4 regions of the Rhizobium binae genome follow, and region 4 is predicted to be linked to each of the others. Evidence: predicted binding sites of a transcription regulator. Region 4 holds the regulator's gene; each other region holds the start of a gene.
What was found. Region 4 encodes LexA, which represses DNA repair genes until DNA is damaged. Its sites were predicted from a motif close to TGTTCNNNNTGTGTTCNG; they were not measured.

Region 1 (7,175 bases), 1.0 Mb from region 4:
AGCGGCGCGGTTATTCACGGCAACACGGTTTATCTCGCAGGCCAGGTCGGCGAGGGCGAAGGCGTCACCGATCAGTGCAAATCCGCGCTTGCCGAAGTCGACCGCCTGCTGGCTGCAGCCGGCAGCAACAAGTCGAAGATCCTCCAGACCCTCGTCTATCTCTCCGACATCGCTTATTTCGCCGAGATGAACGCCGCCTGGGAAGCCTGGATCGATCCGGCCAATCCGCCGGCCCGCGCCACCAGCGAAGCCAAGCTCGCAGCGCCGAAATACAAGGTCGAGTTCATCGTCACGGCCGCGATCGACTGAGGTCATCGCATAATTGTGTCAAAGCCGGTAGGTGCATGATCAACCCGAGCGGGTTCGGTCACGGGCTTACCGGCTTTTTGTTTGCGCGATTTCCGAAAGCGTGCGTGTCGGCGTGATCGCCTCGGGATCGAGTTTGACTTCGATGATCGCCGGCTTGCCGCTGTCTCGCGCCCGAGCGAAGGCTGCGGCGAACTCCTCGGTGCGCTCCACTGTCTCGCCATGGCCGCCATAGGCGCGGGCAAGGGCTGCGAAATCGGGATTGGTGAGGTCGGTGCTGCTGACGCGGCCGGGATATTCGCGCTCCTGATGCATGCGGATCGTGCCGTACATGCCGTTGTTGACGACGATCGCGATGATCGGCAGGCCGTAGCGGATGGCGGTGGCGAATTCCTGGCCGTGCATCAGGAAACAGCCGTCGCCGGCAAAACAGATGACCTCGCACTCGGGAAAGAGCCGCTTGGCGGCGACCGCGGCCGGCAGGCCGTAGCCCATCGAGCCGGAGGTGGGGGCGGCTTGGGTGTTGAAGCGTCGGAAACGATGGAAGCGGTGCAGCCAGGTGGCGTAGTTGCCGGCGCCATTGGTGAAGATCGTCTCCGGCCCGGTATTGGCTTCCAGCCATTCCATGATCGGACCCATATGGACGGCACCCGGACCTGTTGCCGGCGGCTTCGACCAGGAAAGATAGGCCTGGTGCATGCGCTGCGTGCGTTCCGCCCAGTGCGGCTCGGCCGGCGCTTCGAGGTCGGCGAGGGCGGCGACGAAATCGGAAGGAGCGGCGCAGATGGCGAGATCCGGGCGGTAGACGCGTCCCAGTTCGGAAGGATCGGGATAGATATGCACCAGCGATTGCTCGGGGTAGGGGATATCGATCAGCGTATAGGACGAGGACGGCATTTCCGACATGCGGCCGCCAAGAAGGATCAGCAGGTCGCTTTCCTTTATTTCCTTGGCGAGCGCTGGATTGATGCCGATGCCGACATCGCCGGCGTAACAGCGATGAAGATGATCGAACAGCATCTGCCGGCGGAAGGAGCAGCCTACCGGCAATTGGAAGCGCTCGGCAAAGCCTGCAAAATCGGCGACGGCATCGGCATCCCAGCGCGTGCCGCCGAGGATCACCATCGGCCGCTCGGCCTTCAGCAGTCTTATGTAGAGATCGTCAATCTGGCTGCGGCCGGGATGGGCCTCGACGCTCGTGTAACGCTTGGCGCCGGGCGCCTCGACTTCGTCGCGTAGCATATCCTCCGGCAGTGTCAGCACCACGGGGCCAGGGCGGCCGGAGGTTGCGATCGCAAAGGCGCGGGTGACGAATTCGGGAATGCGGGCGGCATCGTCGATCTCGCCCACCCATTTGGCGAATTCGGTGAAGGCGCGGCGGAATTCGACCTCCTGAAAGGCCTCGCGCTCGCGGGCTTCGCGCTGCACCTGACCGATGAAGAGGATCATCGGGATCGAGTCCTGTCTTGATATATGCAGGCCGGCGGAAGCATTGGTGGCGCCGGGGCCGCGGGTGACCATGCAGATGCCGGGTTCGCCGGTAAGCCTGCCCCAGCAATCCGCCATCATCGCCGCGCCGCCCTCCTGACGGCAGACGAGGACGTCGATATCGCTATCGCGCAGGGCATCCAGGACGGCAAGATAGCTCTCGCCGGGCACGCAGGAGAGGCGTTTGGCGCCATTGGCCTTCAGCGCCTCGACAATCAGTTCCCCACCAGTCTTCTTCATGACGATGCCTCCCTCTCGCGCGCGGCGAGCTCCGCCAGAATTTCCTGCCTGTGTTCGTCGAGGCGCGGGCTCGGCCTGACGTAACGCAGCGGCGTCTCGGACAGCACCACAGGCGTTCTGACCCCCGGGATGACGGTACCGGCGCCATCCACAAGGTCGATGCGTAGGCCGCGGGCGCGCACCTGCGGATCGGCAAACATCTCCTCGATCGTATTGATCGCGCCGGCAGGGACGCCGTTCTCCTCGCAGGCCTTCAACAGATCCGCTTTCTGCCATTTCAGCGTCTCGGTCGAGACAAGCCGGCGCAGCTCGGCCCGATTGCCGACCCGGGCCTTGTTGGTGGCGAAACGTTCGTCGCCGGCGATCGCCTCAAGGCCGAGGATGATGCAGAGGCGGCGGAATTGGCCGTCATTGCCGACGGCAAGAATAAGGTAGCCATCGGCCGCCGGCACGACCTCATAGGGCGAGATATTGGGATGGGCGTTGCCGAGCCGGGTCGGTGCAGCGCCGGAGATGAGGTAGTTCATGTTCTGATTGGCGAGCACTGCCGATTGCACATCGAGCAGCGCCATGTCGACCAACTGGCCCTCGCCTGTTTTCAGGGCATGGATCAGCGCCGCCTCGATTGCCGCGACGGCATAGATGCCGGTGAAGATGTCGGCGATCGCCACCCCTGCCTTCATCGGCTGGCCGTCCGGCTCGCCGGTGATCGACATGAAGCCTGACATGCCCTGGACGATGTAATCGTAGCCGGCAAGGCTGGCATAGGGGCCAGTCTGGCCGAAGCCGGTGATCGAGCAATAGACGAGCTTCGGGTTCAGTTTGCGCAGACTGTCGTAATCGAGCCCGTATTTGACGAGTCCGCCGAGCTTGAAGTTCTCGATCACCACGTCAGCTGTGAATGCCAGGCGGCGGACGAGATCCTGGCCTTCGGGGCTTTTCAGGTCGGCGGCAATGGAGCGTTTGCCGCGATTGGCGGCGTGGTAATAGGCAGCCGAGAGATTTTCGCCGTCGGCACCCTCGACGAAGGGCGGGCCCCATTGGCGGGTATCGTCGCCGCCATCGGGATTTTCGACCTTGATGACATCGGCGCCGAGATCGGCGAGCATCTGTCCCGCCCAAGGGCCGGCCAGCACCCGGGCGAGTTCGATCACCCGGATACCGGCAAGCGGCGGTTTTTTCGTCAGGCTCTCGGTCATGGTCCTCCCGGGGCAATCTACGGCGCCAGCGTCACCTCAGATGTATCGGATACGGGTTTGGAAGCAAAGCGGCGCTCGCGCCAAAGGATGTAGATGCCGGAGGCGATGATGATCATGATGCCGAGCCATTTGATCGCATCCGGAAAGTCGCCGAAAACAAGCCAGGCGAAGATCGTGGCCGAGACGATCTCGAAATATTGCAGCGGCGCCAGCGTCGAGGCCGGTGCGGCGCGATAGGCGTAGACGCCGAAGATGCCCGCTATCGCGGCCATGGCGCCAACGCCGGCGACATAGAGCCAAGTGCTGCTTTCGGGCATGACGGGATCGAAGATATCGGAGCCGCTGCCATCGCCGACAAAAAGCAGGACAGCGCAGAAGATCAGGCCCCAGATGCCCATCTGGAACTGCATCGCCCAGGGATCTTCCTTGTGCGACAAGACTCGGGTCATCAGCACGAATATGGCGATGCAGAGCGCGGTGAGGATCGGCAGAAGCGCGACGTAGCCGACTTCGTTGAAACTCGGCTGGATGATCAGCAACGCTCCGAAGAAGCCGACGCCGCAGGCGGTGTAGCGCCGCCAGCCGATCGTTTCCTTCAGGAAAATGCCGCCGAGGATCGTCACGATGATCGGCTCGACGAAGAAGATCGCGATCGCGTCGGCGACCGCCATGTATTTCAGCGTGGTGACGAAGGAAATCATCGAGATGGTGATGATCAGGCCGCGGATGGCATGGAACAGGCTCTGACGCCAGGAGAAATCGGCAAAGCTGCGCCGCCATATCACGATCGGCAGCATGCAGAGCGCCTGCACCGCGAAGCGGCCGGCGGTAACCTCGGCGGAGGGGACGGTGACGACGGCAAGTTTGGCGAAGATATCGATGAGCGGCGAGAACATCACCGAAAGAAACATCAGCGCAAGCCCCATCGTCACGTCGGACGGGGATGAAACGGGCCGGGGCGAGGTGCTGCTCATGGTGGAATTCTCGTTATCCGGGATTTCGGCCGTTCCAGCTCTTGCCGACCGCGCCGTCACACCAGTCCGCGAAGGCGGCAATGGCCGCTTCTGCGCCGGTGTCATTCAGCGTTTCGTGCCGCATGTCCTGATATATCTCAGTGCTGATACGGGAGAAGCCCTGGCGTTTCAAATGGTTTGACAGCCACAGCACGGCTTTTCCACGCTCGGTCGCCGGATCTTCTGCGCCGCCGACCAGATGGATCGGCAGGTCGCGCCGCAGCCGGTCGAGATGAATCTTTTGCGGCGCGCGAAAGGTCAGTTCGAAGACATCGAGCCAGAGCGAAACCGAGGCGTCGAAGCCGCAAAGAGGGTCGGCGACATATTTGTCGACTTCGTCCGGAATATGCGAAAGCCAGTCGAATTCCGTGCGGCGGTTGGCAATGGACCGGCCCCAGGCGGCGAAGGTGAGTTTCGGCAGGAGGCCGCTCGGCACGTCCGAGCCTTTCAGCACGCGTTCAGCGATGAGGATCGCCTGGGCGGCGCGGCCGGCAAGACCGACGGCGAAATTGGAATTCCAGACGGCGAGCGCGTCGAAGTCGGCCGGGGCGGTTACGGCGGCATTGAGCGCGATGAGACCGCCCATCGAATGGCCGAAGAGGATAACCTTCAGGCCGGGATGGCGCGAGGCCGCATGAGCGCGCATGGCAATGACGTCGCCGACCACCCGTTCTACGCCATCCCGCCGCGCGAAGCGGCCGATCGGGGCGTCGGGCGCCGTCGTCTCGCCATGGCCGCGGTGATCATGGGCATAGACGTGATAGCCGCGCGCCGCCATCGCCTCGGCGAAGCGGCGATACCGCTTCGAGTGCTCCGCGAGCCCATGCGATATCAACAGAATGCCGCAGGCGGGGCCGGTCGCCTCGGCATGATGATAGGCCAGCGATGCTCCCGGCACGCAGAGCCGTTGCGTTTCAGAAAACATCGGATCCTCCCAGCCGCAGCAGAGCAGATCGCTACCCCATAATTTCGTAAAGCGAAATCGATTTGAGGATTTATGCTTCAACTCTAAGTGACAGAGTTTCGTGTGCTGGCTTAAAAGCAGGCCATAGTCGATAACAAATTAAAGGAACACTGCGATTCAGGGTTGCTGCAGTTTACTCTTTGTGCTTATCTGTTCCTGTATTGTTCTATTGTGGGGGTTGAAATGAGCAGCATGCAGTTGCGTACCTTGACATTCGCCGTATCGATGGCCCTTGCCGGCGCCGCCATGGCGCAGGAGGCTGACGGGCGCACCCGTTTCATTCTTGCGGCGAGCTGGCAGCCCGCCTTCTGTCAGACGAACCAGAAGAAGGCCGAATGCGCAAGCCAGACCGGCGAGCGCCACGACGCAACGAATTTCTCGTTGCATGGACTCTGGCCGATGCGGCAGGATTATTGCGGCGTCAGCGACGAGCAGAAGGCTGCCGACAAGGACGGTAAATGGAGTACATTGCCGGAGGTGGCGCTTTCGGCCGAGACGCAGGCGGCGCTGGCAAAGGCGATGCCCGGCATGCAGTCCGGCCTTGAACGGCACGAATGGACAAAGCATGGCACCTGCACGAAAATGAGCGCGGAAGATTATTTCGGCGTCGGCGTCCATCTCGTGGGTGCGCTCAACGCATCGGCCGTGCGCGACCTCTTCGCCGCCAATATCGGCAAGACGGTCAAGTCCGACGCGATCAAGGCGGCTTTCGACAAGAGCTTCGGGCCGGGTGCGGGCGACCGCGTCAAGATGAGCTGCCGGCGGGCCGGCAATGTGAGGATAATCAGCGAGCTGACGATCGGGCTATCTCAGGATGCGGGAACGGCGTCGGCGAAAAGCGGCGGCCTTGGCGATCTGATCCACGGGGCGGGAAAAACCTCTTTCGGCTGCGATGAAGGTGTCGTCGATGCGGCGGGCTTCTGACCGGAATCCTGCCTAAACCGGGTTTCGGCGTTGCCCACAGGCGCTGTTTCGCCTACATAGCGGCACGAAACGAAGTTTCCCGCCCGGAGCAGCGCAGCATGGCACGTCAATTCATCTATCATATGTCCGGCCTCAACAAGGCCTATGGCAACAAGAAGATCCTGGAGAACATCCACCTTTCCTTCTACCCGGATGCCAAGATCGGCATCCTCGGGCCGAACGGCGCCGGTAAATCCACTGTGCTGCGCATCATTGCCGGCCAGGACAAGGAGTATACCGGCGAAGCCTGGCTGGCCGAGGGTGCCACCGTCGGCTATCTCGAGCAGGAGCCGCGTCTCGACCCGCACAAGACGGTGTTCGAAAACGTCATGGAAGGCGTTGCCCCGAAGACGGCGATCCTCGATCGCTACAACGAATTGATGATGAACTATTCCGACGAGACCGCGGAAGAGGGCGCCAAGCTCCAGGACATCATCGACAGCCAGAACCTCTGGGATCTGGAAAGCCAGGTCGAGATGGCGATGGAAGCCCTGCGCTGCCCGCCGCGCGACGCCGATGTCACCAGCCTGTCCGGCGGCGAGCGCCGCCGCATCGCGCTCTGCCGCCTGCTGCTTTCGCAGCCGGATCTGCTGTTGCTCGACGAACCGACCAACCATCTCGACGCCGAAACCATCGCCTGGCTCGAAAAGCATCTGCGCGACTATCCAGGCGCGGTGATGATGATCACCCACGATCGCTACTTCCTCGACAACGTCACCGGATGGATACTCGAACTCGATCGCGGTCGCGGCATCCCTTACGAAGGCAATTATTCCGCCTATCTGCAGGCGAAGGCCAAGCGCATGGAGCAGGAGGGGCGCGAGGAGGCCTCGCGCCAGAAGGCCATCAGCCGCGAACGGGAATGGATCGCGTCCAGCCCGAAGGCCCGTCAGGCCAAGTCAAAGGCGCGTATCAAGTCCTACGAGCAGTTGGTGGACGCAGCCGAGAAGCAGCGTCCCGGCGACGCGCAGATCATCATCCCCGTCAGCGAGCGCCTCGGCC
Region 2 (7,175 bases), 950 kb from region 4:
TTTCGCTCAGCCTTGCCGACATCCTGCAGACGGCGCGGCAACTGCAGCAGAGCGAGCACGTGCCGATCGTCATCCTTCTCTCCCAGCGGCTTGACCGAATTGCCGCGCCCGTCTCATTGCACGAAAGTTACAGTTGGCAGCTGTCTCTTACGCCGGAGGAGATTTTCGCATTCCTGAGCTCAACGACCCTCGTCAAGCGCTTCGGCTCCGTTGCCGGCAGCGATGAGACATTCGATGCCTATTTATTGAAATAGGAGATCGGCGGTTTCATTCGCGCAAGGCATCCGCGCTGTTGATCACGGCGATACCATGCGCCCGCATCTCGTCGATGGCAGCGGCGACGCCTTCGGGGGTGATGCCGCGGCTTGCGTCCTCGATGAAGCGCACGCGCACGCCCGGCATCATCTCCAACGCGTCGAGCACAGAGAACTTGACGCAGTAATCGGTCGCCAGCCCGCAGACGTCGAGATCGGTCACACCCTGATCTTCGAGGAAATCGGAGAGGCCGGTCGAAGCGTCGCGGTCATTGTCGCGGAAGGCCGAATAGCTGTCGATGCCGGGGTCTTCGCCTTTCTGCTGGATCAGGTCGATTTCTTCGGATTTGAGCTCCGGATGCAGTTCGGCGTCAAGCGTGCCCTGGATGCAGTGGTCGGGCCACATCATCTGCGGTTTGCCGGACAGTTCGCCCATTTCGAAGGGGACGGCACCCGGATGTGCGGAGGCGAAGCTGCCGTGACCGGGCGGGTGCCAGTCCTGGGAGGCGACGATCAGGTCGTATTTGCCGCTGTCAATCAGCCTGTTTACGATGGGAACGACCTTGTCGCCGTCCGGCACCGGCAGGTTCCCCCCCGGACAGAAGCCGTTCTGGATATCGACGAGCAGCAGCGCTTTCATCAAGGCCAATCCCTTCGCGTTATGGCAATGCAAAATGCCAAATGCACCGAATGCATCAACTAGTGAATTTCCGGGGGGCGGCATGCAAGTGTTAATTCTGTCACTGACGGTGGTAATCGGTCGAAAGAGAATGTGATAATGCAATCAGTGCTAGATTTTCTGGCGACGTGACGGCCGCCGCAAAAGGTCTTGCTCAAGGCCGCGAATTCTGCCTTTCTTGCCTCAGCAGCAAGCCGGAACCAAAACCATGTCCGAGCCCCATCCGGAGGAAAAGATCGATGCGACTTTCCGCAACGGATCGCTGACGGCGACCGGGATCATTCTCGGTTTCTCGCTCAATTTCATCAGCCTCTGGGTGTCCAATCCCAATGACTGGAGCCGCGTCGATCTGCTGCCGATGTCGTTCCTGACCGTCGGCATCGCCATTCAGGTGAAAGTATTTGCCGATCTTTTGGCGCGAGACTCGCTGCTCGCCGCCAAATACGACCGGGCGCGCCGGCTGTTCCTGATCGGATTGTCGATCGTCGCCGTCGGAATGGGGATCGCCCTGCTGAACGACATCCTCGGGCTCAGCAGTATGCGGATGTTCGGGTGACTGCCCCAGGTTTCGTCGTGCGATCAGACGCGCTCGACGAAACCGTCCAGCACCCGCTTCTGCCCCGCACGGTCGAAGTCGATCGTCAGCTTGTTGCCTTCGATGCCGGTAATGTTGCCATTGCCAAATTTCATGTGGAATACGCGATCGCCGAGGGTGAAGCGCGACGGCTCCGACGAGGTCGACTTTGCGACCAGTTCGCCCTCGATCGTGCGTCCCTTCGGACCGCTTTCGCCATAGCCGATGCGCTCGACGGCGTGGCCGGAACGGGTGCCCCAGTTGTCGCGCGTGGCGTCGGTCCTGTTGGCCTGGGCGCGTTTCCAGCCTGGCGTGGAATAGGAGTTGGCAAAGGGTTCGGCCTTGTCGAAGCGTGACTGGCCATAGCCACCGCGGCCGTAACCGCCGTAGCTCTGCTCCATCTCGGCGACCTCGACATGGGTTTCCGGCAGTTCGTCGAGGAAACGCGAGGGTAGCGTCGATTGCCAGAGGCCGTGGATGCGGCGATTGGAGACGAACCAGATATGGCAGCGGCGCTTGGCACGGGTGATGCCGACATAGGCGAGCCGTCGTTCTTCCTCAAGACCGGCACGGCCGCTCTCATCCAGCGAGCGCTGGTGCGGAAAGAGGCCTTCCTCCCATCCCGGCAGAAAGACGGTATCGAATTCCAGGCCCTTGGCCGAATGCAGCGTCATGATCGAGACGGCGTCGAGGTTCTCGTTGGTCTCTGCATCCATGACGAGCGAGACGTGCTCGAGGAAGCCGCGCATCGACTCGAAGCTGTCCATCGAGCGGATCAGTTCCTTCAGGTTTTCGAGGCGGCCGGGCGCTTCGGCGCTCTTGTCGTTCTTCCACATATCCGTATAGCCGGACTCTTCGAGTATCTGCTCGGCAAGCTCGGTATGCGGTGTGTTTTCAAGCAGTTCCTGCCATCGGCGGAAAGATTGAATCACGTCGAAGAGGGCTTTACGCGCCTTCGGCTTCAGCTCGTCGGTCTCGATCATGTCGGCCGCTGCCGCCAGCATCGGGATGTCGCGGGCCCGCGCATAGTCGTGCAGGGCGCGCACCGTCGTGTCGCCGAGGCCGCGCTTCGGCGTATTGATGATGCGCTCGAAGGCGAGGTCGTCGGCCGGCTGCGCGACCAGGCGGAAATAGGCCATGGCATCGCGGATTTCGAGGCGCTCGTAGAAGCGTGGGCCGCCGATGACGCGGTAGTTGAGGCCGAGGGTGACGAAGCGGTCTTCGAATTCGCGCATCTGGAAGGAGGCGCGCACAAGGATCGCCATGTCGTTCAGCAGATGCTTGTTGCGCTGGAGCTGCTCGATCTCCTCGCCGATGGCGCGGGCTTCCTCCTCCGAATCCCAGGAGGCGTGGACCTGCACCTTGACGTCGTCGGGATCGGCGCGTTCGGTGAACAGCGTCTTGCCGAGGCGGCCTTCATTGTGGGCGATCAGATGGGCGGCGGTTCCGAGGATATGTTCGGTCGAGCGGTAATTGCGTTCGAGCTTGATCACCTTGGCGCCGGGGAAATCCTTCTCGAAGCGCAGGATATTGTCGACCTCCGCGCCACGCCAGCCGTAGATGGACTGGTCGTCGTCGCCGACGCAGCAGACATTCTGCGGCTCGCCCTTGCTGCGCTGGGCAAGCAGCCTCAGCCACATATATTGGGCGGTGTTGGTATCCTGATATTCATCGACGAGAATGTAGCGGAAGCGGCCGTGATATTCCTTCAGGAGGTCCGGATTCTTGCGGAAGATCGCGATCGGATGCATCAGCAGGTCGCCGAAATCGCAGGCATTCAGCGTCGACAGGCGCGCCTGGTAGGCGAAATAGAGATCGCGGCCGCGGCCATTGGCAAAGGCGCGGGCGTCGCCTTCGGGAATATCGGCTGGGCCGAGGCCCTTGTTCTTCCAGGTGTCGATCATGCCGGCGAACTGCTTGGCCGGCCAGCGTTTGTCGTCGAGACCCTCGGCCTGGATCAGCTGCTTGATCAGACGGACGACGTCGTCGGTGTCGAGAATGGTGAAGTCGGAGCTGAGGCCGACGAGCTCGGCGTGGCGGCGCAGAAGCTTGACGCCGATAGAATGGAAGGTGCCGAGCCAGGGCATGCCTTCGACGGCGCCGCCGACGAGCAGCGCGATGCGTTCCTTCATCTCGCGCGCTGCCTTGTTGGTGAAGGTGACGGCGAGGATCTGCGAGGGGAAGGCGCGGCCGCTATTGAGGATATGGGCGATGCGCGTGGTCAGCACCCGCGTCTTGCCGGTGCCGGCGCCGGCAAGGACGAGAACCGGACCTTCCAGGGTTTCCACGGCTTCCGTCTGTTCGGGATTAAGGCCGGCGAGGTAATCCGGTCGCTTGCCGCCGTCGCGCGCCGCCATGGCTCGGGCGGCGATCCCGCCGGCCGCCCTTCCGACCGGTGCGGCAGGCAGCTGTGGCTTGCGCGCCATCTCGCCCGGCTCTTCGTCGAAGAAGGGAATATCGTCGAAACTGTTGCTCATGGCGCGTAATGTAGTGATTCGGGAGGGAAAGACCAGAAAAGATGTTCTGCTTTCATTCCCGAACCACCGCAATTGCGGACCGATGCCGGCGGCAGGGCCGCCGCTGGGTGTGGCTGCGATCGTCGTACGGCCGAGCAGCGAAAAAATCCGAGCCACCCTGTCGGAACCGATGCCGGCGAGACGTCCTCGGGGCATCGGACAGGAGTCCGGCAACCCTCGTCAACAGGAGGCTGTTCATGCCGAAGGTCGTTTCAAATCTCTGGTTCGCGGAGCAAGCGCGCGAAGCCGTCGAATTCTACGTATCGGTCATTCCGGATTCCAGCATCGGCCGCACCACCATATTGCCGGCGGAAACGCCGAGCGGGCCTCCGGGCAGCGTCGAAATGATCGAATTCACGCTCGGCGATCAAGCCTTCCTGGCGATGAAGGCCGGCCCGCTCGACAGCTTCAATCATTCCTTCTCGGTTGCCATTCTGCTCGACAGCCAGGCCGAGATCGATCGGATCTGGGATGCGTTTCTCGCCAATGGCGGCACGCCTGAAGCCTGCGGCTGGCTCAAGGACCGCTGGGGCCTTTCCTGGCAGATCGTGCCGCGGGCGCTTTCCGAGATGGTCGCAGACAGCGATCGAGAGCGGGCCAAGCGCGTCACCGAGGTGATGCTCGGCATGGTCAAGATTGATCTTGCTGCGCTGGAGAGGGCGTTCAACGGCTGAGGCCGGCGGAGGCACGATTGCGAATCGGGGCGCGTGATCGCCACGCGCCACTTTCCCCTGGAATTTACCGAATTTACTGGCGGCGCATCGGCATCCGCCCGATCTAAGCTGCCCTTATCGGCTGCCGATCGCTGTTTTTCCGCATTCTCGAATCACGGGCGCCATTGCACACCTTTTTGACAATCATGTCACGTCGCTAAATGTGCTGATATCGCAATGCCCCTTTTTTCAACTATTATACAAACAGTTTCGTAGAGTAAAAAAATACCGGTGCATGCAATTTTTTGTGCATTGCCACAAACAGCCGGTAGGCGTCGAATATACCTACGAAACTATTGATTCTTAGGAACGCCGTGGCCATCTCGATGGTTATACGGCTTAGAGCCTGCGGCATAACCTTAATGGAGGTCCCATGCTGAGTGAATCCGTATTCGATGCGTTCACGCGCAGTTATGAAGCGCGCCGCGAGACCGACATGTCGGTTTCGGAATATCTCGATCTCTGCAAAAAAGAACCGATCGCCTTTGCGAATGCGACGGAGCGCCTGCTTGCAGCGATCGGCGAACCGCAGATGGTCGACACCGCCAAAGACACGCGCCTCGGCCGGATCTTCATGAACAGGACCATCCGCGTCTATCCGGCCTTTGCCGGCTTTCACGGCATGGAAGAGACCATCGAACGCATCGTTTCCTTCTTCCGCCACGCGGCGCAGGGGCTCGAAGAGCGCAAGCAAATTCTCTATCTCCTCGGCCCGGTGGGCGGCGGCAAGTCGTCGCTGGCGGAGCGGCTGAAGCAGCTGATGGAGGTTCATCCGATCTACGTGCTGAAGGCGGGCGACGAGATCAGTCCCGTGTTTGAAAGCCCGCTCAACCTGTTCGATCCTGAGACAATGGGCTCGCTCCTCCAGGAGCAGTACGGCATCCCCCTCCGGCGGCTGAACGGGCTGATGAGCCCATGGTGCCTGAAGCGGCTCGACGATTTCGGCGGCGATATTTCCCGATTCCGCGTCGTCAGAATACAGCCTTCGCGGCTGCGCCAGATCGCAATTGCCAAAACCGAGCCTGGAGACGAGAACAATCAGGACATCTCGTCGCTGGTCGGCAAGGTCGACATCCGCAAGCTGGAAACCTACTCCCAGAACGATCCCGATGCCTACAGCTATTCGGGCGGGCTCAACCGCGCCAACCAGGGCATTCTCGAATTCGTCGAGATGTTCAAGGCGCCGATCAAGATGCTGCATCCGCTGCTGACGGCGACGCAGGAGGGCAACTATATCGGCTCCGAAAATATCGGCGCCATACCCTTCTCCGGCATCGTCCTTGCGCATTCGAACGAGGCGGAGTGGCAGACCTTCAAGGCCAACAAGAACAACGAGGCCTTTATCGATCGTATCTGCGTCATCAAGGTGCCTTATTGCCTGCGGGTGACGGAAGAACAAAAGATCTACGAAAAGCTGATCGAGGGATCGGAACTGGCGGATGCACCATGCGCCCCGGCAACGCTCGAAATGCTGGCTCGTTTTTCCGTGCTTTCGCGCCTGCGCAAGCATGAGAACTCGACCTTCTTCTCGAAGATGCGCACCTATGACGGCGAAAGCCTGAAGGAAAGCGATCCGCGTGCCCGCAGCGTCCAAGAATACCGGGATGCTGCCGGCATCGACGAAGGCATGGACGGGATATCGACCCGCTTCGCCTTCAAGGTGCTCGCCTCCACCTTCAATCACGACACCACGGATATCGGCGCCGATCCCGTTCACCTGATGTATGTGCTGGAACAGGCGATCCGTCGCGAGCAATTTTCCGACGATGTCGAGAAGCGCTATCTGGAATTCATCAAGGCCGATCTTGCGCCGCGCTACGCAGAGTTCATTGGCAACGAGATTCAGAAGGCTTATCTTGAATCCTATGCGGACTACGGACAGAACCTGTTCGACCGCTACGTAGATTATGCCGATGCCTGGATCGAAGATGTGGACTTCAAGGATCCCGATACCGGCCAGCTTCTCGACCGCGAGCTCCTCAATCAGGAACTGACGAAAATCGAAAAGCCGGCCGGAATTGCCAATCCGAAGGATTTCCGCAACGAAATTGTCAAGTTCTCGTTGCGATCGCGGGCAGCCAACGGCGGAAAGAATCCGTCCTGGACGAGCTACGAGAAGATCCGGGAAGTCATCGAGAAGCGCATGTTCTCGCAGGTCGAAGATCTTTTGCCGGTCATTTCCTTCGGATCGAAGAAGGATTCGGAGACAGAAAAGAAGCATAGCGAATTCGTCTCGCGCATGGCCGCGCGAGGTTACACCGAGAGGCAGGTTCGACGCCTTGTGGAATGGTACATGCGCGTCAAACAGGCAAGTTAATGCGGAGCCATTATGCACATTGTCGACCGGCGGCTGAATCCGCGCGGTAAAAGTCTGGAAAATCGGCAGCGGTTCCTTCGACGCATGAAGGGCGCCGTGCAGCAGGCGGTCAAACGCTCTCT
Region 3 (7,175 bases), 1.4 Mb from region 4:
GATGGCAACTGAAAAATGGAACGACCCGGTCAAGGTCGGTTTCGAAGGCGCTGACCTCAAAACCGTCAACGGGCCGTTCGATGCGCTGAAATGTCTGGCGGATCTCTGGCCGAGTGCGCGCGGACTGCATTATATCAAGGCGCGCAGTACCTGCCGGGCGGCACTCGACGGGCGCAAGAGCGTCGAAGAGGCAAGGGCCGAGTTCCTGGCGGCGGCCGAAGAAGCGAAGCTGAAGCTGCTGCATTAACACGGCAGGAACGTCCGGCTGTTTTTCGATTTGTTCGGCAAGGCGTGCCGGAACGATGCATTGTTTAATTTTCACTTAACCCTGGATCGAGCAGGTGCCGGGTTCTGGCGCAAAGGGCGTTGCGCCCGGGACAGCTGTTTCGATAGAAAACACGCAGCCATCATGATGATGGTCAGAGGCTCGTCACCGGAAACGCCGGCGAGCCTCGTCCGAACAGATCGGATTCTCAGCAGCCCGCGCCGCTTTCATTCTCCACCTCGACATAGCCGACACCGATGATCGTGCCGTCCGCCGTGCGGATGAAGGACGGCAGATAGTGCGGCTCTGCCGGCTGACAGGCGGCCGTTCCGGTATATTCGTTGAGCGCGATCTGGTCCTTCGGAAGCGCGGAATAGTCCGTGCCGGTTTCGAGCGAGGCATAGGCGGAGCCGGCAAAGACACCGCACCCGATAATCAAGGTCGTTGCCCAAAGGCGAAGAAGCACCTGCATGATGGTCTCCAGCGTTTCGATCCGGCATTTCAACACGTCAGGGCTCACTTGGTTCCCTCAGCGCCGCATGTATGGACGGCCTCCGCGTGGCAAGGGGCAGTTTGGTGTTTCCGGCAGATTGGTCGGGTGCAGGCATGTATACGGCCTTTGATTGCGGCGCGTTCATGCCGCTGGCCCTGATGTAGTCCGCTGATCGGATCCCAGACAGGTCAACGCGCTTTCAAGCGGCACCCACTGATCGGGTTTGTCCGATCCCGGCTCGACCGTTCGCCATCACGCCATCAGCACCTCACCAATTTCTGCATTCTCTGTGAGCATTCAAAGGGCGGCGGTCGCCTCAAAGAGCGCCTGCCCGTCGTCATCAACGCCCAGACGATCCGCGCCATCTTGTTGGCCAAAGCAACAGCGACGACGTTGTACGGCTTCTTCACCAGAAGTTCGGCGGCCCAAAGCGTCGGTGCAACTTTAGCTTTGCCGCTGAAACGAAGCACCGCGTGCGCGCCCACAACGAGAAGCCGGCGGAGATAGGGATCGCCTTGTTTGCTGATCCTTCCGAGGCGGTCCTTGCCACCCGATGAGTTCTGCCGCGGCACCAGGCCTATCCATGCCGCCAATTGTCGGCCGGATTTGAAGAGCGACGCGTCGGTCACCGTCGCGGCAATTGCGCTGGCAGTGATCGGGCCAATTCCAGGGATCGTCTCAAGGCGGCGGCTCAGTTCGTTCGAGCGATGCCAAGCATGAATTTGGCGATCCAACTCGCTGACCTTCTCGTGCGCCTCCCGCAACTGCCGATCAGCGGAAGAAGCGCGGACCGCGCAAGCGGCGGGATTAGATCGTGATCATCGTCGTCGACCAACGCGATCAGCCGAACCTCGTGACCCAGCGCCATAAGAACCCGAGCCCAGTGGTGTCCAGTCGCGCATGCCTCTATTCCGATCAGGCATGGCGGCAATGCCTTGAAGAATCCAACGACATCGTCGCGGCGCAGCTTGCGGCGGCTCACCGTCGCGCCGGCACCATTGATCCCGTGAACCTGAAATACATGCTTGGCGATATCCAGACCAATTGTGGTAATCTTCTCCATGGACGGCTCTCCCTTATGTGACTTCGACAGCCACACTTTGGCACATTGCGATGCCGGGAGCGGAGGCCGTCCACCACATCAGGTCATCTAGCGCCAACACCGGACGTCGCGACTGCCGCAAAACTCGAGGAAACTGATCTTAGTGCTGTGAGCCTTGCGACGCATGGTGCGAGCGCATAACAACGTGAATTCCGGCCGTCTTGGTCCACACGACGGTAAAGGGATTGATCTGATGGTATCTGCAACATGACACTGCAAGAATTTTACGACGCGTACATAGGTTGCCTAAATCGACAAGATTGGGATGAGCTGAGGCGGTATGTTGCCGACGATGTTAAACATAATGGGCGACCGCTTGGGCTGTCAGGCTACCGCTCGATGCTGATCAAAGACTTCGAGGACATCCCCGACCTACGTTTCGTCATAGATCGTCTGGTATGCGACCCGCCCCTTATTGCGGCGAGGTTGATGTTCAATTGCTCACCAAAAGGCAATTTCCTTGGCTTAAAGATCAACGGCCGACGCATTTCCTTCGCAGAAAACGTGTTTTACGAGGTGAAGGGCGGTAAAATAATCGATGTGTTATCCGCGATCGACAAAACCTCGATCGAAAATCAGATTGCTTGAGCCGCTTTTTGCGACGGTCAATGACAGCTTTGGGCCGAGTAGCGACGAGAGGTGTTATGATCTGGAATCTTGGCCGTCGGCAACAGTCGGTGGTCTCTCTCGCGCCATAAGCGGTCGTGCCGAAGCTATTTCTCTTCTAGTTCTTCTCGGTCTATGGAAAGGCTTAGAGGGTGCAGTTTAGGCGGAAGAAGAAAATGGCCAGCGAAGATGCCAGCTCCGAAATAGATAGCGATGCGCTGGCCCTTGCGGAAAATCTGCGCATCACGCTCGGCAGATTCGTTCGCGGCGTAAAGGCGCAGGCAAATACACCGACAACCTCGCAGTCAGAAACACTGTCGCTTCTGGATCGGGCGGGTCCGCTCAGTGTCGCAGAACTGGCAGGCCGGCGCAACGTCAGGCATCAGAGCATGCGGCTGGTTGCCGGTCAGTTGGAAGCTGAAGGCCTGATCAGCAAAATGCCGAACCCAGCGGACGGGCGGAGCCAGCTTCTTTTCATTACCGAGAAGGGAAATGAGGAATTGTCCCGCGCCCGCGAAGCCCGAACATTGCAGATTGCCAGTTTGATCGAGGAACGCCTGTCCGGCACGGACAGACAAACGCTCGAAGCCGCAATCGCTGTTATCGAACGGCTGTGCTAGCTCGTCGCATCAATCCTTCGACAAGGCAGCGAGTACGTTGGATAAGGTGTTCACGCCCCAATGTTCTGCATATTTACCGTCCTGAATTCGCACAATATCGATAGCGCCAATGGAAACGTCCCGTCCCGTCGCCGGAACGCCCAGCAGGGTACCGGTATGAACTCCGCTTATCGTCTTGCGCGTTGTGACCTTATCGCCCTCGGCGATCTGGTCATGGATCGTTACCGCCAGGTTTGATAGAGCTGGGCGAAGGACATTCTGGAAGGTGTGCCACATGCTTTCCGGGCCGTTCGGCATTCCTTGCGGCGCAGAGTGATTCACAAAGTGAGGAGCCATCAAGGAATGAAATTCGGTTTCGCTCCCATTTTGAATGACCTCAATGTTGAAGCGGCGAACCACCTCTTTGCAATCGGTTGACATGATTCATCCCTCAACATACGCCGATAATATATACAGTTTACCTGTATATATTATGCATAAGCCTTTTGCGATCCTGTAGCAAGTCATACCTCCTGCAGTGTCCGCTTTGGGCCCGAAAGCGGTCGTTTGGCATTTGCAAGACAATTCCGCAAAACTCGGTCACGAACCTCTGGATTTTGTGAGGGATTTTTGCGACCTGGTTATGTCAGACTTTGGTGGAGAGTGCTGAACGTGCGAGATGGCTTTAACTTTGTTCGCTAAGGGTCAACCATGGGCATAATGTGGACTGTATGGCCCTTAGACGCCGAGATGATGATTTGGTTAAGCGAGCAAGGAATCTCATTTCCAGCATTGCCTTCGCGATGGCCCACAGGTTCCGAGGTCAAGCGAGCTTTATCAGACCTCGACCTCACAGCAGAAATCACCGACAACGGGGCAATGGCTCCGTGGCATGCACTCGTTCGGGACGCTGCAGATAATCCCGACATTAAATGGGCGCTCCTGATAATCCCGGATTACTCGGGAGATCACGAACCGCAAAAGCTCTATTTCGAGAAAGGGCATGAGCCGTTGATCCGTCGCATCCTCTCTCATATCGCGTTGGCGTGCGGACCACTTGTGCTGATCAATGACGCTGACTCTTTCCCTGAGATCATTGGCGCAGACGCGTAGAGTCGGGTATTGGGTGACAGCCGAAATGGCCCGTCGGAAAACTCTACGACACTTGTCTCCTGAATTTTGCAATGTAGCCGGATAGTCAACTTCAATGACCGCTGTTGGCGTAAAACGGCCACCGCGCACGATTACCGGCTGGTGGCATTTGCTACATAATTCCCGGATTTCTGCCGGCCAATCCTGACCCGCTCTTGGCGGAAGGTGCTGCGGCTTCCATATCTTGCTGCAGTCGAAAGAGGGATGACGACGATGAAAGTGCTGATGCCCGCCTTGTTTGCCGGGATATTGCTGACCGGCTGCTCCTCGGCCGATAGCCCGGCGCTGGATCCCATTCCCGGCAGCATCACCTATGGCGGCCAGCCGCGAACGAAGCTCACCAAATCGCCGGTCGGCAGCGCCGTCCATCACCAGTTCTACAACGAGTTCGGCCAGCGGGTGGAAGAGACTTATATTCTTCAGCCGGATCGCAGCCTGAAGCTGGTGCGGCGTGTGGTGGGGCCGGATTTCCCCGATTAAGCTTGCGCCGTTCCAGGCTTGACAGCGGCGGCAATCGCGAACATTCAAGGAACATCTAATCTTCTCGCAGTGATTCTGCGGGAGCCCGACCGGACGGCTGGATGTATCTCGAAAAGCTCAATCCCCAGCAGCGCATGGCCGTCGAGCACGGCACGCTCACCGACGGCAGCCATATTGCGGGGCCGCTGCTGGTCATTGCCGGCGCCGGTTCGGGCAAGACGAATACGCTGGCGCACCGGGTCGCCCATCTGGTCGTCAAGGGCGCCGATCCCCGCCGCATCCTGCTGATGACCTTCTCGCGCCGGGCGGCCGCGGAGATGGCGCGGCGCGTCGAGCGCATCTGCCGCGACGTGCTCGGTTCGAATGCCGGCGTGATGACGGATGCGCTTCATTGGTCCGGCACGTTCCACGGCATCGGCGCCAGGCTGCTGCGCGACTATGCCCAGCAGATCGGCCTCGATGCCGATTTCACCATCCATGACCGCGAAGACAGCGCCGACCTGATGAACCTGATCCGGCACGATCTCGGCTTCTCCAGGACGGAAAGCCGGTTTCCGGCCAAGGGCACCTGCCTTGCCATCTATAGCAGGGCGGTGAATTCGGAAACGGCGCTCGACCAGGTGCTGCGCGACGCCTTTCCCTGGTGCGCGGCCTGGGAAAAGCAGCTGCGCGAGCTATTCGCCTGCTATGTCGAGGCCAAACAGAGCCAGAACGTGCTCGATTACGACGACCTTTTGCTCTACTGGGCGCAGATGGTCGGCGAGAGCGTGATCGCCGAGGATATCGGCAGCCGCTTCGACCATGTGCTGGTCGACGAATATCAGGATACCAATCGGCTGCAGGCCTCGATCCTGATGGCGCTGAAGCCCGAAGGCCGGGGGCTGACCGTTGTCGGCGACGATGCGCAGTCGATCTATTCCTTCCGCGCAGCCACAGTCCGCAACATCCTCGATTTTCCCGCGGCCTTCAGCCCGCCCGCCAATATCGTCACGCTCGACCGCAACTATCGCTCGACGCAGCCGATCCTGACGGCTGCCAACGCCGTCATCGATCTCGCTTCGGAGCGCTTCACCAAGAATCTCTGGACCGAGCGGCAGTCCTCCGAGCGGCCGCGCCTCGTCACGGTACGCGACGAGGCCGACCAGGCGCGTTATGTTGCCGACAAGGTGCTCGACAACCGCGAGGAAGGCCTCAAGCTCAAGCAGCAGGCGGTTCTATTCCGCGCCTCGCATCACAGCGGACCGCTGGAGGTCGAGCTGACCCGGCGCAACATTCCCTTCGTCAAGTTCGGCGGGCTGAAATTTCTCGACAGCGCCCATGTCAAGGACATGCTGGCCGCCCTTCGCTTCGCGCAGAACCCGCGCGACCGGGTGGCCGGCTTCCGGCTGATGCAGATCCTGCCGGGCGTCGGACCATCGACGGCGCAGAAGGCGCTCGATCTGATGGCCGAGGATGTAAGCCCGCTGTCGGCGCTGGCCGCCATGCCGGCGCCGCCGCGCTCCGGCGAGGATTGGGCAGCATTCGTTTCGATGCTGCAGGAGATGAAATCCGGCAAGGCCGGCTGGCCGGCGGAAATCGAGCTGGCGCGGCAATGGTATGCGCCGCATCTGGAACGGCTGCATGAGGACGCGGCAACGCGGCAGGCCGATCTCCTGCAGCTCGAGCAGATTGCCGGCGGTTATGCCTCGCGCGAGCGCTTCCTCACCGAGCTCACCCTCGATCCGCCGGATGCGACCAGCGACCAGGCCGGCGTGCCGCTGCTCGACGAGGACTACCTCATTCTTTCGACCATCCATTCGGCCAAGGGCCAGGAGTGGACGAGGGTGTTCATGCTAAACGTCGTCGACGGCTGTATTCCGAGCGATCTTGCCGTCGGCGCCAGCGCCGAAATCGAGGAGGAACGCCGGCTGCTCTATGTGGCGATGACGCGCGCCCGCGACGGTCTCGACCTCGTCGTGCCGCAGCGCTTCTTCACTTATGGGCAGAATGCGCAGGGCGACCGGCATGTCTATGCCTCGCGCAGCCGCTTCATTCCGGCGACCCTCCTGCAATTCTTCGAGGCCTGCAGCTGGCCGCAGGTGAAATCGGATGCCGCCGCGCAAGCCCAGGCGCGGCAGGTGCGCATCGATGTCGGCGCCCGCATGCGCGGCATGTGGCGATAGGTAACGCCGCACGGTGCCGCACATCGGGCCTTCAGAGGATGAGAGCGTCAAAGCAAAAGCGGCGGTTCGGCCGGCTGCAGGAAGCGCTCGACGGCTGCCGCCTCCACCGCCTCGACTGACGCCGGCGACCATTTCGGATTGCGGTCCTTATCGATGACGGCGGCGCGGATGCCCTCAAAGAAATCCGGATTATTGAGCATCCGCAGACAGGCGCCGAGTTCGCGGCCGAGGCACTCGGCGAGCGAGGCGCTGCGGCGGCCGGCCCTCAAGAGCTGCAAAGCGAGCTTCAGGCTGGTCGGCGAGCGCGTCAGCAGCA
Region 4 (7,175 bases):
GCTTCTGTCACGGCAAGATCGGTGACGGTGAAGAGGATTGCCTGGCCGCGCAGGCCACGATCGGCGGCGGAAACGGCAAGCTCGAAATAGGCCTCTAGCCCTTCCGGCGTCATCAGGCTGATCTTGGCATTCGAGGCTGCGATCTTCATGCCGAAACCAGTTTTCTCCACCGCCGTTTGCCCGACCGCAAGACCGACGAAGGCGGCAAACGCAGCCGGCTCCGGCGTACAAAGCGCGATCTCGGAAATGCCGGTCACGCCGTTGGCATGTGTCTCCAGCGCGGCGCGATCGGCGGGGAAGGCATTGATGCGCTGACAGGTGAATAGGAAGAAGTCGGGCGCGCGCAGATCTCCTGAAAAGGCCAGTTTGAAATTGCCGACGCTTTCCGAACCGTCCGGCATCCGTATCGGCCTGCTGAACTGCAACATCTCGCCGGCACTCGCACCGTTGCCGAAGAATCGCCGATGATCGAGGCCGGCATCTTCGGTGCGGAAGGCCAGCGCCGAAAGTCCCTCCTCGCCGCAGCGGAAGCGGAAGGCGCGATTGCGGGCGATGAAGACATTCCCCTGGCGGGCCGCTATCTCGCTTTCCTCGACGCTCGCCACCCCCAGCGGCTCGATGTAGGTCTTGTCGGCGAAAAAGACGCAGGCATTTTCCGTTCCGAACGGATGGCGCGCATCGGCGGCGACGGTGAAGCCGAGCTTGCCGAGCCTTTCGCGCGCCAGGTCGATATTGACGACGGGCAGCACGACATGATCCAGCGGGTGCGGCTTGGCGGAATGTGCGATCATGAGATCCCTCCTGACACGCCAAGAGATGTGCGACAGCACCACCCCCAATGCAAGACGTGTGTGCCGATCCGGCAAATGAAAATAAAAATCTCGACGAGTTGGCGTGAATTTTTACGGAAATTTAGCTACTTGCGGAACACATATGGAACATATAGTGTCTGTTCTGGATTTGTTTCAATCACGGGGTCTGACGTCGATGCTCACGCGCAAACAACAGGAGCTTCTCCTTTTCATTCATGAGCGCATGAAGGAATCCGGCGTTCCTCCCTCTTTCGACGAGATGAAGGACGCCCTGGATCTCGCCTCGAAATCCGGCATTCATCGCTTGATCACGGCGCTCGAGGAACGCGGTTTCATTCGCCGCCTACCGAACCGGGCCCGGGCGCTGGAGGTGATCAAGCTGCCGGAGGCCTATAGCCCCAGCCTTCAGCCGCGCCGCGGGTTTTCCCCGAGTGTTATCGAAGGCAGCCTCGGCAAGCCCCAGCCGGTCGCCGCCCCCGCTGCCGCAAGGCCGATCGCCGACAACGGCAACTCCGTCTCCGTGCCGGTCATGGGCCGGATCGCCGCCGGTGTTCCGATCTCGGCAATCCAGAACAATACACACGACATCGTCGTTCCCGCGGATATGCTCGGTTCGGGCGAACATTACGCGCTGGAGGTCAAGGGCGATTCGATGATCGACGCCGGGATCTTCGACGGCGACACGGTGATCATCCGCAATGGCAGCACCGCAAGTCCCGGCGATATCGTCGTTGCGCTCGTCGACGACGAGGAAGCGACGCTGAAGCGCTTTCGCCGCAAGGGTGCCTCGATCGCGCTCGAAGCCGCCAACCCGGCTTATGAGACTCGTATCTTCGGGCCCGACCGGGTCAAGGTGCAGGGCAAGCTGGTCGGCCTCATTCGCCGTTATCACTGACAGCAGACGGGCCGGATTCGGCGAAACCGCCTTTGCGCCAATCATAGGCGCGATGGCGCATCCATGGACGTGACCAGGCATCGAATGCGGTTGCGATCTCGAGTCCCGTCTGCACAAAGCGCAATTCAATGGAACCGGTCCTGCGCAGCGTCTCGCCGGTGAAGAGTGTCGCACCGGAGCGGCAACGGTCGAAACGCAGGCGCACCGCGGTCACGACGATCTCGCCGGCGTCGCAGGCCGGGCCGAGATAGGCGGCATTGTCGATGACCGCGACGACATGGCCATTGCCGAGCCTGGCTATGCACCAGGCTTTCTTGACGCAGGAAAACCGATTTGCCTCACCGCCAGCTGCTGCGGCCACCATTGCCGTCCTCGCTTCATTCTGCTGGTCGCCGGAAAGCCTGAGGCGGCGGTCCTCACCCTGGGGCGGAATGGCAGGGCCATCCAGCATCTTCGGCGGCTGGTGCGTCGGCGACACCAGCGCTCTCTGCCACTGGTCGAAGATGAAGTCCGGCGGGTTTTCGCGGTTAGAAGCCATTGCCGTCGACGCGACGAGCGCGACTAGACCACCATCTTCGGAAATCACCAGATCCGGCGGCCGGGACCCCGGCAGAGTGAGCAGGATGAGCGTTGCGACAGCGAGGATCGATGTGCCGGCATGGCGCAACCGGGTGCGGAGCAGCATCAGCAGCAGAAAGCCTGCCACAGCCATGATGAAATACCAGCCGGGCAAGCGGCCGAAACCGATATCGCCACCCCAGCCGGACACCGTCTTGGCGACTGCAATCACCAGATCGAGGCCAAAGCCGACCACCGTCCAGAGCGGAGCGTCCAGACCGAACGGCATGAGCAACATGGCCAGCAACCCGGCCGGCATGACGATGAAGGAGATGATCGGCATCGTCGCAAGGTTTGCCGGCAGGCCATAAGCGGTCAGGCGATGAAAATGCTCGATCGAAAACAGCGCCGTGGAGAAGCCGCCGATCAGCGAAGTCAGGAAGATGCCGCCGAAGAAACCGGCGACGGCCGCGACCGGCCGCAGGAACGGCAGCTTCGGCAACGGGCTTTCCCGGACGCGCCGGTCCTTCCACAGCTGATAGCCCGATACCAGTGCCAAAGTCGCAGCAAAGGACATCTGGAAGCTCGGACCCAGGACCTCGGAGGGTGAAATGGTGATGATGACGAGCGCCGAGAGCACGACATTGCGCAGGCTGATCGACGGCCGATCGAAGAAGACGGCAATCAGCATGATCGCCATCATGATGAAAGCGCGTTCGGCCGAAACCCCGAATCCTGAGATCAGGAAGTAGGCGGTGACGGCGATGAGTGCGCCGGCGGCGGCGATCTTCTTTGTCGGATAGGCTTGGGCGACACCGGGAAAGAGGCTGAGCAGCATCCGGAAGCCGACGAAGAAGATGCCGGCCGACAGCGCCATGTTGAGGCCTGAGATCGCCACGATATGAGCAAGGCCGGACTGGCGCAGCGCCTCCGTCGTTTCCTTCGAGATGGCGCGCCGCTCGTCAGTCACCAGAGCGGCGGCAAAAGCGCCTGTGTCACCGGGCAGAATAGAGCGTATGCGATCGCCGATGCCGCTGCGCAACCGGTAAAGCCATTCGAGCAGAGCTTCGGGCGTCGATGTCGCAGCTTGCGGGCCCGCGGGCAAATCGACTTTCTCCGGAGCACCGTAGAAGAAGCCGTTGGCGCCGATGCCATCGAAATAGGCACCGAAGGAGAAGTCGTTGAGGCCAGGAAGCGCCGGCCCTGCCGGCGGCGTCAACCGCGCGCGGCCGGTGATGATGTCACCGATCTCGAAAGGCGCATCGGCACCGCGCGCGATCACGGTGATGCGCCGCGGCGGCCGCTTCACCTCTGGCGCCTCGGTGCCGGTGACGGCAAGAATATAGCGCCACCGCCCGCGATCATCGCCTTCGCGCCGCTCGACGCGGCCGGTCACCGTTGTCGTCACGGATGAATCGAGGATGACCGTCGAGGCCCGCCAGCTTTCGAACTGCGCGCAGAGCATGCCGCATGCGACCAGGGAAAGCGCCAGAAGCGTTGCCCGCAAGGCCGGCCGGCTGCGGCCGGCGACAAGCCCCGCAAGCATCGACACCGACAGGCAGAGCAACGATGGAACGAGAGGAACATCCGTTGCAGCAAGAAACCAGAACGCCGCGCCGGCGCCGAGGAAGACCGGCGAGAACAGGAGCAGGCGGCCGTGATCGAACTCCTCGCTCAGCATCCGGCCGCCGGCACGCAGCGATTGTCCCATTGCCGCCGGCAGCCGGTGGCGCACCGACATCGCGGACTGGGTTCTTGACGGCCGCATTGCCGCGGCAGGGGCAGGACCTTCCGCGGGATCGGCAAGACCGACGCCTTGTGGCCGCAATTCGACTGTCGTCAATTCCTGCATGCGCCGCCCGAAGTCACCTTGCCCAGGCACCAGAATGCAACCTTCGGGCAATTCCGGCAAGCATAATCGATTGAAATGCGAGAGAAAATCGCAAATGCGAAATGTCAGTCGAATCATCGGTTTCCGCTATGCGTGCGGCTCATCGCTGCAGTGCCTAAAAGGTGATGCCGCAATGCACAAAATGCCGTCACGGTAACTTGGCATTAGCCTCGCGATCATATAGCTATCGGTGAGGACGCTTAACCCCTATGGCGCTTTTGTGGCGCCACCGACATTTCGGAGGATCAGCATGACGGATCAAAGCGCAACAATAAAAATCGGTGACAAATCGGTCGACCTCGCGGTCAAAAGCGGCACGATCGGTCCAAGCGTCATCGATATCGGTGCCCTCTACAAGAACACCGCTTCCTTCACTTATGATCCGGGCTTCACCTCGACCGCATCCTGTGAATCGAAAATCACCTATATCGATGGCGACGAAGGTGTGCTGCTGCACCGCGGCTACCCGATCGAGCAGCTCGCCGAACATGGCGACTTCCTCGAGGTCTGCTACCTCCTGCTTTACGGCGAGCTGCCGACGGCAGCGCAGAAGAAGGACTTCGACTATCGCGTCACGCATCACACCATGGTGCACGAGCAAATGAGCCGCTTCTTCACCGGCTTCCGCCGCGATGCGCATCCGATGGCCGTCATGTGCGGCTGCGTCGGCGCGCTATCGGCCTTCTATCACGACTCGACCGATATCACCGATCCGCACCAGCGCATGGTCGCCAGCCTGCGGATGATCGCCAAGATGCCGACGCTGGCCGCCATGGCCTACAAGTACCATATCGGCCAGCCCTTCGTTTACCCGAAGAACGACCTCGACTATGCGTCGAACTTCCTGCGCATGTGCTTTGCCGTTCCCTGCGAGGAATACGTGGTCAACCCGGTGCTTGCCCGCGCCATGGACCGCATCTTCATCCTGCACGCCGACCACGAGCAGAACGCGTCGACCTCGACCGTCCGCCTCGCCGGTTCGTCGGGCGCCAACCCCTTCGCCTGCATCGCGGCCGGCATTGCCTGCCTCTGGGGCCCGGCACATGGCGGCGCCAACGAAGCGGCGCTCAACATGCTGACAGAAATCGGCACTGTCGATCACATTCCGGAATATATTGCCCGCGCCAAGGACAAGAACGATCCGTTCCGCCTGATGGGCTTCGGTCACCGGGTTTACAAGAATTACGATCCGCGCGCCAAGATCATGCAGAAGACGACGCATGAAGTGCTCGGCGAGCTCGGCATCAAGGACGATCCGCTGCTCGAAGTGGCGATGGAGCTGGAGCGCATCGCGCTCACCGACGAATATTTCATCGAAAAGAAGCTCTATCCGAACATCGACTTCTATTCCGGCATCACGCTGAAGGCGCTCGGCTTCCCCACGACCATGTTTACCGTACTCTTCGCGCTCGCCCGCACCGTTGGCTGGATCGCGCAGTGGAACGAGATGATCGAGGATCCGGAGCAGCGCATCGGCCGTCCGCGCCAGCTCTATGTCGGCGAACCGAAGCGCGACTACATCCCGGTTTCGAAGCGCTGATCGCTTCAGGCCAATCGGCTCAAAAGAAAACCCGGTCAGAAACGACCGGGTTTTTTCTTTCTCAGCACGTCGAGAAGGATTTCGGCAGCATGTTCGCCCGGCGGCTTTTCGGTCTGCATGCGCTGCCAGACCAGCTCATAACCCTCCTTCATCGCCTTGAGCTGGTAAGTGTCGGCTGACAGCCTCTCCATCCAGCGTGCGAGGCTTGCCCCGCGAACGACATCGTTCAGATACTCCGGCACGACCGCGTAATCGGCAATCAGGTTTGGCAGCGCCCCTGTCCAGGTCTTGATGCCCGATGTCAGCAGCCGCATGATCCAGTCGACCTTGTAGGCAGAGACGACGGGAACGTCGGCAAGCGCAAGTTCGAGAATAACCGTTCCGGATGCCGCCATGGCTGCATCGGCCTCAACGAACGCCTGCCACTTTGCTTCCGCGCCGACAACGATCTCCGGCTTTACCGCCCAATTCGCCGTCAAGCCGCGCACAAGCACTTCCTTGTGTCTCATCGTCGGCAGGATGAAGCGCATCGGTCCATTGCGGGCGACAAGTTCGTTCACCGCCACCTCGAAATACGGCAGCAGCTTCCGGATTTCCGAGGAGCGTGAACCGGGCAGAAGCAGAATTGCGCCGTTGCCGGGCCGTCGTCCGGCGCGCAGGCGTCGGGTCTCCAGGAGCGCAGGGTCGGCGGTCAGGCGATGCCCCACATAGGTCGTTGCCGGTCCCTCGAGGCGCTGCATCGTCGCCGGTTCGAAAGGGAGGACGGCGAGTACATGATCGACATAGGCAAGCATGCGCTTGGCGCGATACTCCTTCCAGGCCCAGACGCTCGGACAGACATAATTGACGACAGGCAAATCTGGCAGCGCCGTGCGGACGCGCTTTGCCACGCGATGGGTGAAATCCGGGCTGTCGATGATGACGAGAATATCCGGCCTTGCGGCGATGATCTCAGCCGTTGTCCGGCGGATCAGGCCAAACAGCTTCGGCAGCCGGCTCAGCACCTGGGTGATTCCCATAATCGACAGTTCGGAAAAATCGAACAGGGATATCAGGCCCTGCGCCTGCAGACCCTCGCCGCCGACGCCGACAAGTTCCACCGGCCCGCCATGGATCCGCTTCAGCGCGGCGATGAGGTCGGCACCGAGGAGATCGCCCGACACCTCACCGGCAATAACCGCAATCTTCAGCGGCGCACTGTTCATTCCAGCCCCCATCCCGGCAGGCCGCGATCAAGGCCGCAGACGAAAAGCCCGGCCTCGTCGGCGGCGCGGATGACGGCAGCACGATCGAGCACCAGCGAGCGCCCGGCTTCGACGGCGATGCCGGCAAGGCCGGCTTTGCCGGCGTTCAGCACAGTGGATAAGCCGATCGCCGGCAGGTCGGCGCGAATGTCCTGCTGCGGCTTGCAGAGCTTGACGAGCACGCCGCGGCGGCGCGTCGAGATGCGCCCGGCGGCTCTGAGGCCGGCGACACGGT

Region 1: J2J99_RS15140 (ribonuclease T2 family protein) is a predicted target of LexA. The motif match lies at 5,362-5,379, and genes of this name have one in related genera.
Region 2: J2J99_RS14855 (ATP-dependent helicase) is a predicted target of LexA. The motif match lies at 4,027-4,044, and genes of this name have one in related genera.
Region 3: J2J99_RS02995 (ATP-dependent helicase) is a predicted target of LexA. The motif match lies at 4,734-4,751, and genes of this name have one in related genera.

Annotation. Positions count from the first base shown of each region.
Region 1 is NZ_CP071604.1:3,076,065-3,083,239, reverse strand. Features, by position in the region: gene J2J99_RS15165 (RidA family protein) at 1-309, shown strand, start outside; gene J2J99_RS15160 (thiamine pyrophosphate-binding protein) at 376-2,034, opposite strand; gene caiB (succinate--glutarate CoA-transferase) at 2,031-3,233, opposite strand; gene J2J99_RS15150 (DMT family transporter) at 3,251-4,207, opposite strand; gene J2J99_RS15145 (alpha/beta fold hydrolase) at 4,221-5,171, opposite strand; gene J2J99_RS15140 (ribonuclease T2 family protein) at 5,394-6,134, shown strand; gene ettA (energy-dependent translational throttle protein EttA) at 6,233-7,175, shown strand, end outside.
Region 2 is NZ_CP071604.1:3,009,409-3,016,583, reverse strand. Features, by position in the region: gene J2J99_RS14870 (hypothetical protein) at 1-254, shown strand, start outside; gene pncA (bifunctional nicotinamidase/pyrazinamidase) at 268-894, opposite strand; gene J2J99_RS14860 (hypothetical protein) at 1,142-1,489, shown strand; gene J2J99_RS14855 (ATP-dependent helicase) at 1,513-3,984, opposite strand; gene J2J99_RS14850 (VOC family protein) at 4,221-4,697, shown strand; gene J2J99_RS14845 (PrkA family serine protein kinase) at 5,110-7,053, shown strand; gene J2J99_RS14840 (YeaH/YhbH family protein) at 7,066-7,175, shown strand, end outside.
Region 3 is NZ_CP071604.1:616,845-624,019, reverse strand. Features, by position in the region: gene J2J99_RS03035 (DUF982 domain-containing protein) at 2-247, shown strand; gene J2J99_RS03030 (hypothetical protein) at 474-737, opposite strand; partial or broken gene J2J99_RS03025 (IS110 family RNA-guided transposase) at 1,056-1,821, opposite strand; gene J2J99_RS03020 (ester cyclase) at 2,068-2,448, shown strand; gene J2J99_RS03015 (MarR family winged helix-turn-helix transcriptional regulator) at 2,643-3,086, shown strand; gene J2J99_RS03010 (ester cyclase) at 3,096-3,506, opposite strand; gene J2J99_RS03005 (hypothetical protein) at 3,816-4,178, shown strand; gene J2J99_RS03000 (hypothetical protein) at 4,431-4,697, shown strand; gene J2J99_RS02995 (ATP-dependent helicase) at 4,799-6,859, shown strand; gene J2J99_RS02990 (enoyl-CoA hydratase/isomerase family protein) at 6,907-7,175, opposite strand, start outside.
Region 4 is NZ_CP071604.1:2,061,613-2,068,787, reverse strand. Features, by position in the region: gene J2J99_RS10095 (VOC family protein) at 1-791, opposite strand, end outside; gene lexA (transcriptional repressor LexA) at 988-1,707, shown strand; gene J2J99_RS10085 (ComEC/Rec2 family competence protein) at 1,688-4,117, opposite strand; gene gltA (citrate synthase) at 4,407-5,696, shown strand; gene lpxB (lipid-A-disaccharide synthase) at 5,732-6,901, opposite strand; gene J2J99_RS10070 (LpxI family protein) at 6,898-7,175, opposite strand, start outside.